Regions from separate parts of the Erwinia sp. BNK-24-b genome, predicted to be linked through region 4. Evidence: predicted binding sites of a transcription regulator. Region 4 holds the regulator's gene; each other region holds the start of a gene.
What was found. Region 4 encodes sigma-54, which starts transcription at its own class of promoters, with help from an activator protein. Its sites were predicted from a motif close to GTTGGCACANNTTTCGCTNT; they were not measured.
Positions count from the first base shown of each region.

Region 1 (3,830 bases), 1.9 Mb from region 4:
CAAAGCACGGAGCAGGTGAAAAACTGAATATTGGGATCCAGTTCTGATTTAAACCAGGTACTGATGCTTTCAGGCAGCAGCTCCGGCACAACCAGATACCAGATAAAAAACTGTACGATCAACGGTACGTTACGAAACAGTTCAACATAGCAGGTGCCGATAGCCGACAGCCAGCGCTCGGGCGCGGTTCGTAAAATGCCAAACAGCGAGCCAACAAAAAAAGCGATAATCCATGCGCAAACAGAAACGGCAATCGTGACCTGAAAGCCGGACCACAGCCACCCCAGGTAGGTCGTATTGCCAAAAGGGGCCTGCTGCAGAAAGATTCCCCAGTTCCAATCAATTGACATAAGTCACTCCGGTAGAAAAAGGGTAGCAGCGCTACCCTGTCGCACCTGTTTTCGTTATTAGTTCAGCGCCTTGTCATTCGGCGTTTTGAAGGTAGCTTTCATATCTTCAGAAAGCGCAAAGTTCATGTTGAGGTTTTTAGGCGGAATAGGCTGGGTAAACCACTTATCGAACCATTTGGTCGCTTCGCCCGAGGTTTGCGCTTTGGCGATGGTTTCATCCATCAGCTGCTTGAAGCCCGTGTCGCCTTTGCGCAACATGCAGCCATAGGCCTCTTTCGACTGCGGCGTACCGACGATGACCCAGTCATCCGGCTTCTTCGCCTTGGCGCGTTCGCCGGCCAGCAGCGCGTCATCCATCATAAAGGCAACGGCACGACCGCTTTCCAGCGTGCGGAATGAATCACCATGATCTTTAGCGCTGATAATGCGCATTCCCATTTTTTGCTCGTCGTTCAGCTTATTCAGCAAAATTTCTGAAGTAGTGCCGGAAGTGACGACGACAGTTTTGCCTTTTAAGTCCGGGAAATCTTTAATCGGGCTGCCTTTTTTAACCAGCAGGCGGGTGCCGATAACAAAAATGGTGTCCGAGAACGCGGCCTGCTTCTGGCGCTCCGCGTTATTGGTCGTGGAGCCGCACTCAAAATCGTAGGTGCCGTTTTGCAGCAGCGGAATACGGTTCTGGGAGGTGATGGGCAGCATTTTCACCTGTAAATCCGGCTTGTTCAGCTTAGCTTTAATTGCCGCCACAATGGCGTTGGAATAGTCCTGTGAATAGCCCACAACTTTTTGCGAGTTATCGTAGTAGGAAAACGGCACGGAAGATTCCCGGTGTCCAACAACAATAACGCCGTTTTTAGCGATTTTATCCAGGGTTGTTTGCGGTGCGTCGTCTGCATAAGCGATAGCGGAGGACAGGCCAGCCAGTAAAAGACACAGCCCGGTTTTCCGAAATTTCATCTCCAACTCCTTCGTGGTAAAGCGCCATTACGGTGCGCTGTTTGTGATGGTGTGTTTGTCTTTGGCTTATTCTTTTAATACAGCGCAATTGCGCGCTGAACAGCCTTAACATAGCTGAATGTTAATGGTGTGAAACATTAAGATTTCAATTTTGCGAGGCCCGCCGCACCAAAAAGAGGCGTTATATTGCGCAATGCTTCACAACGGCGCAAAAGGCAGATTTTTATGGTGCATTTTCGGTTAATGACTGGCCCACATAAACAATTCAGCCCGTACGGGAAAGTATTTTGCAATCGTCATGCCAGGTTCTGAGGCAGAGCTTTGTACTAAGTAGCTTTTAAGAGGGGAGGGGTCCATTGGCGGATAAAAAAAGCGCCGATAACGGCGCCTGAAGAGAAGAAAATGTTTTACGGGAATCGACGCCTGCGGCTACCGAGCACGGCGGCCGCGCCGAAAATCAGCGTAGCAATCCACACGCTCCAGTTACCGAAGCGGGCATAAGGCGTCAGGCCACGGGTTGGCGTAACGTCCGCAGCCAGTACGCCAGGCGCAAACTGGGGGATCATCTCTTCCGCGTCGCCGTCAGCATTGATCACTGCCGTCACGCCGTTATTGGTATCGCGCAGCAGCGGACGTCCCAGTTCAAGCGCTCGCATCCGCGCCATCTGAAAATGCTGCCACGGGCCGATTGAGTGGCCAAACCAGGCATCGTTAGAAATCGTCAGCAGGAAATCCGTATCCGGGCGGAAGTTATCCCGCACCTGTTGTCCCAGCACGATTTCATAGCAGATAGCGGCCGTCAGTTTATAGCCGTTTACCTCCAGCTGAGGCTGTAAATAGGCCCCGCGGCTAAAGGAAGACATAGGCAAATCGAAAAACGGCGCCAGCGGGCGCAGAAGGGTTTCCAGCGGCACGAACTCGCCAAAAGGTACCAGATGGTTTTTCTGATAGCGATTACCGCTTTCGTAGCTGTAGGGCTTTTTATCGCCCAATACCACGATGGAGTTGTAGTCGTGATAGCGATTGTTTTCCAGCCGCGAGTCGACGATACCGGTGATCAGGCCGCTGTTCTGCGAGCGTAGTTCACGATCAATAGTTTGCAAAAAAGGCTGCTGGTTTGATTCCAGATCGGGAATAGCCGATTCGGGCCAGATAATCAGCGGCGCTTTGCCGACATAGGGACGGGTCAGGCCAGTGTAGGTTTTCAGCGTGTTAAGCAGCTGGTTGGCATCCCACTTCAGCGACTGGGGAATATTGCCCTGTACCAGCGCGACGTTAACCGTGCGTTCCGGCTGTAGCTGATACCAGCTGAGCATGCGCAGCGGCCACGGAAGCAGCAGCAACGCCAGCGCGCCCACTGCCGCAATCCACTGACGTCTGGCCGCGCTATAAACGATCAGGCCGGCAACAATTGTCAGCACAAAGGTAATGCCTTCCACGCCGACCAGCGGCCCCAGTCCTTTTAACGGGCCGTCAATCTGGCTGTAGCCAAACTGCAGCCAGGGAAAGCCGGTGAGGATCCAGCCGCGCAAAAACTCGGTGATTTGCCACAGCACGGGCGCGGCGAGCGTCAGCCGTAGCAGCGAGGTTTTGGGAAACAGACGGTTCAACAGTGCGGCAAACAGCATGGTATAAAGCGACAAATAAGCCGCCAGCAGGATCACCAAAAAGACGTTTACCGGGCCAGGCATGCCGCCAAAAGTGGCAATACTGACGTAAACCCAGTTGATGCCGCTGCCAAACAGGCCAAAGCCCCAGACGAAACCGATAGCGGTCGCCTGACGGGTGGTGCGGTTAAGCGTTAATGCCAGCAGTCCACAAAGCGCAATCAGCGCGGCGGGCCAGAAATCGTAAGGCGAAAACGCCAGGGTGCCAGAGGCACCCGTCAACAGCGCTAAAAGCAGGCGAACCCGCTGGCGCTGGTATAAAGAGGCAATAGCCATAGAGAGGTTATTCTTCCAGTATCGGTTGCGGCGAGTTTTCCGGAATTCTGACGTGAACCTGAATAATACGACGGCTGTCGGCCATGGCGATCTTAAACTGATAGCCTTCGATCTCAACGCTTTCACCGCGTGCCGGTAAATGGCCAAACGCCTGCATTACCAGCCCGCCAATCGTATCCACTTCTTCATCGCTAAACTGCGTTTCGAAAATTTCATTAAAGTCTTCGATTGGCGTCAGGGCGCGCAGCGTATAGGTATGACGGCTCAGCTGACGGATATCGCGATCTTCTTCGTCGTCATATTCGTCTTCGATTTCGCCGACAATCAGCTCCAGAATATCTTCGATAGTCACCAGACCGGAAACACCGCCAAACTCATCAATTACAATCGCCATGTGGTAGCGCTGCGAACGAAACTCTTTCAGCATGCGGTCGACACGCTTGCTTTCCGGAACCACGACGGCCGGACGCAACACTTTTTCAATGCTGAACGGGGCTGATTCGCTGCTCATAAACGGCAGCAAATCTTTTGCCATCAGAATGCCTTCAACGTGGTCCTTATCTTCGCTAATAACCGGAAA
Region 1 covers NZ_CP179901.1:3,304,663-3,308,492, reverse strand. Annotated here, with positions in the region: gene ACMGGR_RS15110 (amino acid ABC transporter permease) at 1-350, opposite strand, end outside; gene ACMGGR_RS15105 (amino acid ABC transporter substrate-binding protein) at 408-1,307, opposite strand; gene lnt (apolipoprotein N-acyltransferase) at 1,715-3,250, opposite strand; gene corC (CNNM family magnesium/cobalt transport protein CorC) at 3,258-3,830, opposite strand, start outside.
Region 1: ACMGGR_RS15105 (amino acid ABC transporter substrate-binding protein) is a predicted target of sigma-54. The motif match lies at 1,493-1,512, and genes of this name have one in related genera.

Region 2 (3,830 bases), 520 kb from region 4:
AGATGGGCTGAAAATTTCCACGGCAAAACCCCGGCGTCTTTCACGCTATGGCCCGTTCAGTCGAATTGCTTCGAAAGCCTGAGGTGCCCGAAACGCGCCGGGTTTACATTAAACGCTGTAGTACAGTTCGAACTCAACCGGATGTGGCGTCATACGCACGCGGTCCATCTCGGCTTTACGCAGATCGATGTAGGCATCAATGGTGTCGTCAGTGAACACGCCGCCACGAGTCAGGAACTCACGATCTTCGTTCAGCGCGCTCAGCGCTTCTTCCAGTGAACCCGCTACTTTTGGAATCTCAGCTTCTTCTTCCGGCGGCAGGTCGTACAGGTTTTTGTCCATTGCATCGCCAGGATGGATTTTGTTGATGATGCCGTCCAGGCCAGCCATCAGCAGTGCGGCAAAGCACAGGTATGGGTTAGCCGCTGGATCCGGGAAGCGAGCTTCAATACGGCGCGCTTTCGGGCTGGCAACAACCGGGATACGGATAGAAGCAGAACGGTTACGGGCGGAGTAAGCCAGCATGACCGGCGCTTCATAACCCGGAACCAGACGCTTGTAAGAGTTGGTGGTCGGGTTAGACAGGGCGTTGATCGCTTTAGCGTGTTTGATCACGCCGCCGATGTAGAACAGCGCCATTTCAGACAGGCCGCCGTATTTGTCGCCAGCGAACAGGTTAGTGCCGCCTTTAGACAGGGACATGTGGCAGTGCATGCCGGAACCGTTATCGCCAAAGATTGGTTTTGGCATAAAGGTCGCGGTTTTGCCGAAAGCGTGAGCCACGTTGTGCACGACATATTTGTAGATCTGAATTTCGTCAGCTTTTTTAGTCATGGTGTTGAAGCGGGTAGCCACTTCGTTCTGACCCGCTGTAGCTACTTCGTGGTGGTGAGCTTCAACCACCAGGCCCATCTGCTCCATGGTCAGACACATTGCAGAACGGATGTCCTGTGAAGAGTCGACTGGTGGAACCGGGAAGTAACCGCCTTTCAGACCTGGACGGTGGCCTTTGTTGCCGCCTTCGTATTCTTTACCGGTGTTCCATGCCGCTTCGATATCGTCGATAGCAACGTGAGAACCGGAAGTGGTTGCGCCAAAGCGAACGTCGTCAAACAGGAAGAATTCTGGCTCTGGTCCAAACAGCACGGTATCCGCAATGCCGGAAGAACGCAGGAAATCTTCTGCACGCTTGGCGATGGAGCGCGGATCGCGGTCATAGCCCTGCATGGTGCCTGGCTCAAGGATATCGCAGCGGATGATCAGCGTAGAGTCTTCAAAGAAAGGATCCAGGACAGCAGTCGTCGCGTCAGGCATCAGCACCATGTCAGATTCGTTAATGCCTTTCCAGCCACCGATAGAGGAGCCGTCAAACATTTTGCCTTCTTCGAAGAAGTCAGCGTTCACCTGGTGAGCAGGAATGGTAACGTGCTGCTCTTTGCCTTTGGTGTCGGTGAAGCGCAGGTCAACAAACTTGACTTCATGCTCGTTCATCATCGACAGAACGTGTTCAGCGGACATACTTAACTCTCCTGGATATTGTCATGGTCGTCATAGTAGAGAACTTTCGCGGTGCGCTTTGCTTATCTCGCCCAGCCGACCGATAATTACATTCTCTGACAGGCTACCGTTGTAGAAACGCATCGTTTTCACCTGATTTATTTAAAGCGAAAACTATGCCAACTTTCTTAATTGCCTGAAAAAGCGCTATGATGCGCCCTCTCGTGAAACGAGAGCTGCACCATAATGGAAGTCGCGCACCATTATGGTGCTTTAACAGTCAGGGTAAGCACTATTATGGTGCATTTTTTCGATGACGTGCGTTTTTTGCACTGCAAACGGCGCTGAAAGCAACCCCGAAAGTTATCTTTAATTGAAATCTGTGATCCTGTTCAGCTCTTCGATTAATCCGTGTACAATAGCGCGCTATTTCTAATGCCTGAGGCAAAGCTGTGATCGAAAATTTGCGTAACATCGCCATTATTGCCCACGTTGACCATGGTAAAACTACCCTGGTTGATAAGTTGCTGCAGCAGTCCGGTACGTTTGATGCCCGTACTGAAGCAACCGAACGCGTAATGGACTCCAACGATTTGGAGAAAGAGCGTGGGATTACCATCCTCGCAAAAAACACCGCCATTAAATGGAACGACTACCGTATCAACATCGTGGATACCCCAGGACACGCCGACTTCGGCGGTGAGGTAGAGCGTGTGATGTCAATGGTTGACTCGGTGCTGCTGGTTGTGGATGCAATGGATGGCCCTATGCCGCAAACCCGCTTCGTGACCAAAAAAGCCTTTGCTAATGGTCTGAAGCCGATCGTGGTCATTAACAAAGTTGACCGTCCAGGCGCGCGTCCTGACTGGGTTGTCGATCAGGTATTTGACCTGTTCGTTAACCTGGATGCGACCGACGACCAGCTGGATTTCCCGGTAATCTACGCTTCTGCTCTGAACGGTATCGCTGGTCTTGACCACACCGACATGGCTGAAGACATGACGCCGCTGTACGAAGCTATCGTGAAGCACGTTTCTCCTCCGCAGGTTGAGATGGAAGCGCCGTTCCAGATGCAGATCTCTCAGCTGGATTACAACAACTACGTTGGCGTAATCGGCATCGGCCGCATCAAGCGCGGTAAAGTGAAGCCGAACCAGCAGGTCACCATCATCGACAGCGAAGGCAAAACCCGTAACGGTAAAGTCGGTAAAGTGCTGACTCACCTGGGTCTGGAGCGTATCGACGCCACCGAAGCGGAAGCGGGCGATATCATCGCTATCACCGGTCTGGGCGAGCTGAACATCTCTGACACCATCTGCGATCCGCAGAACGTGGAAGCGCTGCCGGCCCTGAGCGTTGATGAACCAACCGTTACCATGTTCTTTAACGTCAACACCTCTCCATTCTGCGGTAAAGAAGGTAAGTTCGTTACTTCTCGTCAGATTCTGGATCGTCTGCGTAAAGAGCTGGTGCACAACGTTGCGTTGCGCGTAGAAGAAACTGAAGATGCTGATGCATTCCGCGTTTCTGGTCGTGGCGAGCTGCACCTGTCCGTTCTGATCGAAAACATGCGTCGTGAAGGTTTCGAACTGGCGGTATCCCGTCCGAAAGTTATCTTCCGCGAAGTCGACGGCCGTAAACAGGAACCGTTCGAGAACGTGACGCTGGATATCGAAGAACAGCACCAGGGTTCTGTGATGCAGGCGATGGGTGAGCGTAAAGCGGACATGAAAAACATGGATCCGGATGGCAAAGGCCGCGTACGTCTCGACTACGTGATCCCAAGCCGTGGCCTGATCGGCTTCCGTAACGAATTCATGACCATGACTTCCGGTACCGGCCTGCTGTACTCCACCTTCAGCCACTACGACGACATTCGTCAGGGTGAAGTTGGCCAGCGCCAGAACGGCGTGCTGATCTCTAACGGCCAGGGCAAAGCGGTAGCGTTCGCCCTGTACAGCCTGCAGGATCGCGGTAAGCTGTTCCTGGGTCACGGTGCAGAGGTTTATGAAGGCCAGGTTATCGGTATTCACAGCCGTTCTAACGACCTGACCGTTAACTGTCTGACCGGTAAGAAGCTGACCAACATGCGTGCTTCCGGTACTGACGAAGCGACTACGCTGGTTCCGGCTATCAAGATGACTCTTGAGCAGGCGATTGAGTTTATCGACGACGACGAGCTGGTGGAAGTGACTCCGCTGTCCGTACGTATTCGTAAACGTCACCTGACCGAAAACGATCGTAAACGCGCTTCACGCGGCAGCAAAGACGTTTAATCCACGTTTTTGACTGATAAACGCCCTTCAGGCAACTGAGGGGCGTTTTTTTTATCT
Region 2 covers NZ_CP179901.1:4,687,664-4,691,493, forward strand. Annotated here, with positions in the region: gene glnA (glutamate--ammonia ligase) at 109-1,518, opposite strand; gene typA (ribosome-dependent GTPase TypA) at 1,950-3,773, shown strand.
Region 2: glnA (glutamate--ammonia ligase) is a predicted target of sigma-54. The motif match lies at 1,662-1,681, and genes of this name have one in related genera.

Region 3 (3,830 bases), 1.7 Mb from region 4:
TTTGATATTGCGCAGGGCGATATTCGCTATCACGGTATTCCCCTTACGCAGCTGCGGCTGGACAGCTGGCGCAGCCGGATGGCCGTGGTCAGCCAGACGCCGTTTTTGTTTTCCGATACCGTAGCGAACAATATTGCGCTCGGGCGTCCTGCGGCCCAGCAAAGCGATATTGAAAAAGCGGCAAGGCTGGCCAATGTCCATGAAGATATACTGCGGCTGCCGCAGGGCTACGAGACGGAAGTAGGCGAGCGCGGCGTGATGCTTTCCGGCGGCCAGAAGCAGCGTATTTCGATAGCCAGGGCTTTGTTACTGAACGCCGAGATTTTGATTCTGGACGATGCGCTTTCAGCGGTTGATGGGCGTACGGAGCACCAGATTTTGCATAATTTAAGGAAATGGGGCGCGGGCAGAACCGTGATTATCAGCGCCCATCGCCTCTCTGCGCTAACGGAAGCCAGCGAGATCCTGGTGATGCAACAGGGGACGGTGGCGCAGCGCGGCCAGCACGGCGCGCTGCTGGAACAGCAAGGCTGGTATCAGGATATGTATCGTTACCAGCAGCTGGAAGCCGCACTGGACGAGGATGATATTGAGAAAGGGGTACCGCATGGCGAATCTTAATCAGCTCTGGCCGACGCTCAGGCGTCTGCTGAGCTATGGCTCGCCGTGGCGTAAGTCGCTTGGTCTGGCGGTACTGCTGCTGTGGATAGCCGCCGCGGCTGAAGTGCTCGGGCCGGTACTGGTCAGCTATTTTATTGACAATATGGTGGCTAAACACCATATGCCGTTTGGCCTGGTCGCTGGCCTGGCGGTAAGTTTCATTCTGCTGCAGGCGCTGGCTGCTGCGCTGCACTACTGGCAGGCGTTGCTATTTAACGAAGCTGCCGTTGGCGTCGTGCAGCGCTTGCGTACGGACGTAATGGACGCCGCGCTGCGCCAGCCGCTTGGCGCTTTTGATACCCAGCCGGTTGGGCAAATTATCTCACGCGTGACCAACGATACCGAGGTGGTTCGCGATCTTTACGTTACCGTTGTGGCAACGGTACTGCGCAGCGCGGCGCTGATTGGCGCAATGCTGGTGGCAATGTTTAGCCTGGACTGGCGTATGGCGCTGGTTGCCATCACTATTTTTCCGGCCGTCATAGCCGTAATGCTGATCTACCAACGCTACAGCACGCCGATTGTACGGCGCGTGCGCAGCTATCTGGCCGATATCAATAATGGCTTTAACGAAGTCATTAACGGCATGAGCGTTATCCAACAGTTTCGCCAGCAGGCGCGCTTCGGCGAACGGATGAACGAGGCCAGCCGCTCGCACTATCTGGCCAGAATGGAAACGCTGCGGCTGGATGGCTTCCTCCTGCGACCGCTCCTCAGCCTTTTTTCCGCGCTGATCCTTTGTGGGTTAATGATGCTGTTTGGCTTTTCCGCTAACGGCACGTTCGAAGTAGGCGTGCTGTACGCTTTTATCAGCTATCTTGGCAGGCTGAATGAGCCTCTGATTGAACTCACTACGCAGCAATCAATGTTGCAGCAGGCGGTCGTCGCTGGCGAACGTATTTTCGAACTGATGGATGCGCCTCGCCAGCGCTACGGACAGGATATCCGGCCGCTGGCATCCGGGCGTATTACCATCGATAACCTGAGCTTCGCCTACCGTGGCGATCGTAACGTGCTTACCGATATTACTCTGGAAGTGCCTTCGCGTAGCTTCGTCGCGCTGGTCGGGCACACTGGCAGCGGCAAAAGCACGCTGGCTAATCTGCTGATGGGCTACTATCCGGTGAGTAAGGGAGAGATCAGGCTGGACGACAGGCCGCTGGCTTCGCTTAGCCACAGCGTGCTGCGTCAGGGCGTAGCGATGGTACAGCAGGATCCTGTGGTGCTGGCAGATACGTTTTTTGCGAACGTCGCGCTGGGGCGGGAGATTAGCGAAGAAGCCGTCTGGCAGGCGCTGGAGACGGTACAGCTGGCGGGGCTGGCGCGCTCGCTGTCAGCGGGGATTTATACCCGCCTTGGGGAACAGGGGAACAACCTTTCCGTTGGGCAAAAGCAGCTGTTGGCGATGGCTCGCGTCCTGGTGGCTTCGCCGCAGATTCTGATCCTTGATGAAGCGACGGCCAACATAGATTCCGGCACCGAGCAGGCCATTCAGAAAGCGCTACAGGCTGTGCGTAAACAGACCACGCTGGTGGTTATTGCACATCGGCTTTCAACGATTACCGAAGCTGACACCATTCTGGTGCTGCATCGTGGGCAGGCAGCGGAGCAGGGTAACCATCAGCAGCTGCTTGAGAAGAAGGGACGCTACTGGCAGATGTATCAGCTACAGCTGGTGGGTGAGGAGCTCGAGGAAGCGTAATGCCAGCGCTGGCCGCTTCGCTGCACTAAAAGCAGGCGGCCACCAGAAAAGAAACGGCGTTTTGCACAACGCTGACGCGCGACGCACCTTTATGGTGCGTTTTTTTTATGCGCTATGCTCAATGGGTCAAGCCGCGCGGTTTATTACAGCCGTGCGTACGCGCCGCCCGTTCATTTTACGGCCTGTCACGCCGCTTTTATATTTATGGCACAGCCTTTGCTTTAATCACTTCGTGTAGGGTGGAACAACCGTTTTCTTTGCCTGGAGGGGATCGTATGAAGCTGGTTACCGTGGTAATCAAACCGTTTAAATTAGAAGATGTGCGAGAAGCACTCTCTTCTATTGGCATTCAGGGATTGACCGTAACTGAAGTTAAAGGGTTTGGTCGCCAGAAAGGCCATGCCGAGCTTTACCGCGGCGCTGAGTACAGCGTGAACTTCCTGCCAAAAGTCAAAATCGATATCGCCATCGCCGACGATCAGCTGGATGAAGTAGTTGATGTCATTAGCAAAGCTGCCTACACCGGCAAAATTGGCGACGGTAAAATTTTTGTCGCTGAACTGCAGCGGGTTATCCGGATTCGCACGGGCGAAACGGACGAAGCCGCACTGTAATCTCCAGGCTACGAATTGTGATGGGATGGAATAAATGAAAAAAATGACTAAGTTTGGCCTTGCCAGCTTCTGCCTGTTACCTTCGCTTGCGATGGCGGCGACCCCGGCCGTGGCGGATAAAGCGGATAACGCCTTTATGATGATTTGCACCGCTCTGGTGCTGTTTATGACCCTACCCGGCATCGCGCTTTTTTACGGCGGATTAATCCGCGCTAAAAACGTTCTCTCTATGCTGACCCAGGTTTCGGTGACTTTTGCGATGGTTTGCGTCCTCTGGATGCTATACGGCTACTCGCTGGCATTCAGTGCAGGTAACGCCTTTTTTGGCGATTTCAGCATGGCGATGTTAAAAAATATTCAGCTAACCGCGCTGGTCGGCACGTTTTATCAATATATCCACGTTTCTTTCCAGGCTTCTTTTGCCTGTATCACCGTGGGGCTTATCGTCGGCGCGCTTGCTGAACGTATTCGCTTCTCGGCGGTACTGATTTTTGTGGCAATCTGGGTCACTTTTTCTTACCTGCCGATTGCCCACATGGTCTGGTCTGGCGGTCTGCTGGCGCAGGATGGCGCGCTGGACTTCGCGGGCGGAACGGTTGTGCACATCAACGCGGCCGTTGCCGGTCTGGTGGGCGCTTACATGATCGGCAAGCGTGCCGGTTTCGGCAAAGAAGCTTTTAAACCACATAACCTGCCTATGGTCTTTACCGGTACGGCAATCCTGTATGTGGGCTGGTTTGGCTTTAACGCTGGTTCAGCAAGCGCAGCAAACGAAATTGCGGCGCTGGCCTTTTTAAATACCGTTATGGCGACGGCTGGTGCGATGCTCAGCTGGACCTTCGGCGAGTGGGCGC
Region 3 covers NZ_CP179901.1:3,470,503-3,474,332, reverse strand. Annotated here, with positions in the region: gene ACMGGR_RS15915 (SmdA family multidrug ABC transporter permease/ATP-binding protein) at 1-621, shown strand, start outside; gene ACMGGR_RS15910 (SmdB family multidrug efflux ABC transporter permease/ATP-binding protein) at 608-2,362, shown strand; gene glnK (P-II family nitrogen regulator) at 2,638-2,976, shown strand; gene amtB (ammonium transporter AmtB) at 3,011-3,830, shown strand, end outside.
Region 3: glnK (P-II family nitrogen regulator) is a predicted target of sigma-54. The motif match lies at 2,566-2,585, and genes of this name have one in related genera.

Region 4 (3,830 bases):
GCTGACCGCAGCCGACATATTACGATCGGCCAGCGATCTGGCCAGCTCTGGCAGCAGCACCACGGGAAGATTGTCCACGCAGTAAAAGCCCATATCTTCCAGCGCCCGTAAAGCAACGGATTTACCAGAGCCGGAACGCCCGCTGACGATCATCAGCACCATGACTTATTCTCCTGAGTTTAAGCCTTTTCAAAGGGAAAAAGGTTCCCTGACAAACAGCGCTTTGCGCCAGCCTGGCTACTGCTCCGCCGGGGTTTCCGCCATGATTTCAAAAAGCTCTTCGTCGCTTTGCGCCGCCCGCAGTCGCCGACAGACCGTTTTATCGGCCAGGCGTTTTGCTACGAGAGACAGCGTATGCAGATGCGTTTTGCACTGGTCGGCAGGGACCAGCAGCGCAAACAGTAAATCTACCGGCTGGTTATCAATGGCATCAAAAGCAATAGGCTGCTCAAGACGGATAAACACGGCCACCGCGCGCAGTGTATCTTCTACCAGTTTACCGTGCGGGATAGCGATGCCGTTACCTATACCAGTACTTCCCATCCGCTCGCGCGTCAGGATCGCTTCAAAAATGGTCTGATGCGGCAGATTCAGCTGTTTGGCCGCCAGCTCGCTGATAATTTCCAGCGCCCGCTTTTTACTCTGGCAGTGCACGCCATTGCGGGTACAGGAGAGACTCAGTACCGAGCTCAGTTCCAGTTTCAGGTCATTGTTCATCATAGGTTCACTTAATTTTACTTCCGCCTGGCAAAACGGCTCGGCAGGCAGCTCAGGCTGCCTGCGGGCCATCGGTCGAGTGCAACACGCCTTATTGATTAACGGCCCGTCCCCTGCGATAAGAGGACGAGCCGGAACATTTTACGCCACTTTATTAGCAAAGGCGGTGTAAAAATAATCAACAGGTTTTTAAAATTTAATGTTGCTTCAACTTGTCTTTATGTTTATTGAGTTGGCGCACCAGCTTGTCTGTCAGGCCGTCTATCGCCGCGTACATATCTTTTTCTTCCGAGGTGGCATGCAACTCCCCACCGCTGACGTGTAGCGTCGCATCGGCTATCTGCGTCACTCTTTCCACCTTCAGGACAATATAAACCTGCGTAATTCGGTCGGAATATTGCTCCAGCCTGGCGAATTTCGTGGTGACAAATTCGCGTAACGGCTCGGTGATTTCCACATTCTGCCCGGTAATATTGAGTTGCATAGGCTATTCCTTATCTGTTCGTTCAGACCAGCTGTTTGCGCTGGTTTGAGGGCGGGATGGATAAAGACTCTCGGTACTTCGCAACGGTACGGCGGGCCACCATGATTCCCTGATCGGAAAGCAGCGTGGTCAGCTTGCTGTCGCTAAGAGGCTTGGCGGGATTCTCCGCCGAGATCAATTTTTTCACCAGCGCGCGTATAGCCGTAGAAGAGGCTTCACCTCCGCCTTCGGTATTAACGTGGCTGGAGAAAAAATATTTCAGTTCAAAAATACCGCGCGGGCTGTGCAGGTACTTTTGCGTGGTAACTCGCGATATGGTCGACTCGTGCATATCTACCGCAGAAGCGATATCGGCCAGCACCATAGGACGCATAAACTCTTCGCCTTGCTCAAAGAAAGCCTGCTGCTGATCGACGATACAGCGCGTCACTTTTAGCAGCGTATCGTTGCGGCTTTCAAGGCTTTTAATCAGCCATTTTGCTTCCTGCAGGTTGCTGCGAATAAACTGGCTGTCGCTGTCGCTGCGGTTTCCGGCGCCGAGCGAAGCATAGTGCTGGTTGATGCGCAGACCGGGCACGCTGTCGGCGTTCAGTTCCACCACCCAGCGCTTGCCGATCTTCCGCACCAGCACGTCAGGAATAACGTATTCCGGCTCGCTGGTGTTGATCGACTGACCGGGACGAGGATCGAGCGACTGAATCAGCTGCATGGCGTTTTTCAGCACGTCTTCTTTCAGACGCGTAACGCGCATCAGGCTACGAAAATCGTGATTGGCCAGAAGATCCAAATGATTGCTGACGATCAGTCTGGCTTCCTTCAGCCACGGCGTATCCGCCAAAAACTGTGACAGCTGGACCAGCAGGCAGTCGCGCAGATCGCGTGCGCAGACGCCAACGGGATCAAAACGCTGGATGCGCTTCAGTACCGCTTCTACCTCTTCAGCGGAAACCTCTTCGTCGCCGATGCTTTCCTGAATATCCTGGAGCGAAACGGTGAGGTAGCCGGTGGTATCCACCGCATCGACAATGGCGGTCGCAATGGCGCGATCGGTATCGGTAAAGGGCGTCAGCTCAACCTGCCACATCAGGTAATCCTGCAGCGTCTGGGTCGTTTCTCCCTGATAAACCGGCAGCTCATCGTCGTGATAGTCGGTGCCGGTGCCCGACGGCGTACCGGCGGTGTAAATCTCATCCCAGGTCGCATCGAGCGGCAGCTCTTCCGGCATATCCTTTTGCTCAAGCGCCTCGCGCGTGTCCAGCGCCTCTTTTTCCTGATATTCGCGGCTATCCACTTCTTCATGAAGATCGGTTTGTTCAAGCAGCGGGTTACTTTCCAGCGCCAGCTGAATTTCCTGCTGGAGTTCAAGCGTAGAGAGTTGCAGCAAGCGAATCGCCTGCTGCAGTTGTGGCGTCATGGCAAGCTGTTGGCTAAGCCTGAGCTGCAAACCTTGCTTCATATTCAGGATACGGATTCCTCAAAAAACATCATCAGTCAGGACACCTTATCAGAGTCTGAACTCTTCGCCCAAATAGACTCGCTTAACTTGTTCATCCTCAAGGATCTGTTCGGGTGAACCGTGGGCGATAAGATGGCCCTGGCTAACGATATAAGCGCGCTCGCAAACCGCCAGCGTCTCGCGTACGTTGTGATCGGTGATCAGGACGCCAAGACCGCTGTCGCGCAGGTGTTCAATAATTTTCTTGATATCGATAACCGAAATAGGGTCAACGCCGGCAAAAGGCTCATCCAGCAGAATAAATTTTGGATTGGCCGCCAGCGCCCGGGCAATCTCCACGCGGCGGCGTTCCCCACCGGAAAGCGCCTGGCCCATGCTGTCACGCAGATGGGAGATATGGAACTCATTCATCAGCTCGTTAGCGCGGTCGGTACGTTGCTCCGAGGTCAGATCGTCACGGATCTGTAAGACGGCCATCAGGTTATCAAACACGCTCAGGCGACGAAAAATCGAGGCTTCCTGGGGAAGATAGCCGATGCCGCGACGCGCGCGGGCATGCAGCGGCAGGATACTGATATCTTCATCATCAATAATGATGCGGCCCGCATCGCGAGGCACAATACCAACCACCATGTAGAACGTCGTGGTTTTACCCGCGCCGTTCGGGCCAAGCAGGCCAACGATTTCGCCGGATTTAACCTGCAGGCTAACGTCTTCCACCACGCGGCGGCCTTTGTAGGCCTTAGCAAGATTTTGCGCAATCAAAGTTGCCATAACTTAATTACTCTTTTTGTTTGACTGGGTGCCTTTATCCTGCAGCTGCGAAGGCACCAGCACGGTAGTAACGCGTTTACCGGTATTGCTGCCGTAAGCCTGCATTTTCTGCTCTTTCACCAGATAGGTGATGCGGTCACCCTTCACGTTGCTGTCCAGCTGTTCCAGATAGGCGTTGCCCGTCAGCTCGACAAAATCTTTCGCCAGCTCGTAGTGCATTTTCTGCGCGTGGCCTTTAACCGGTTTACCATTATCCTGCATCTGATAGAAGGTGGCCGGATTACCCCAGGCATCAACGATGGTTTTATTGCTGTCACCATTGGGACGCGTTACCACGACTTTGTCGGCGGTAATTTTAATCGAGCCCTGGGTCACGATGACGTTGCCGGTGAAGGTCGC
Region 4 covers NZ_CP179901.1:384,805-388,634, forward strand. Annotated here, with positions in the region: gene rapZ (RNase adapter RapZ) at 1-162, opposite strand, end outside; gene ptsN (PTS IIA-like nitrogen regulatory protein PtsN) at 238-717, opposite strand; gene hpf (ribosome hibernation promoting factor) at 914-1,201, opposite strand; gene rpoN (RNA polymerase factor sigma-54) at 1,224-2,657, opposite strand; gene lptB (LPS export ABC transporter ATP-binding protein) at 2,706-3,431, opposite strand; gene lptA (lipopolysaccharide ABC transporter substrate-binding protein LptA) at 3,435-3,830, opposite strand, start outside.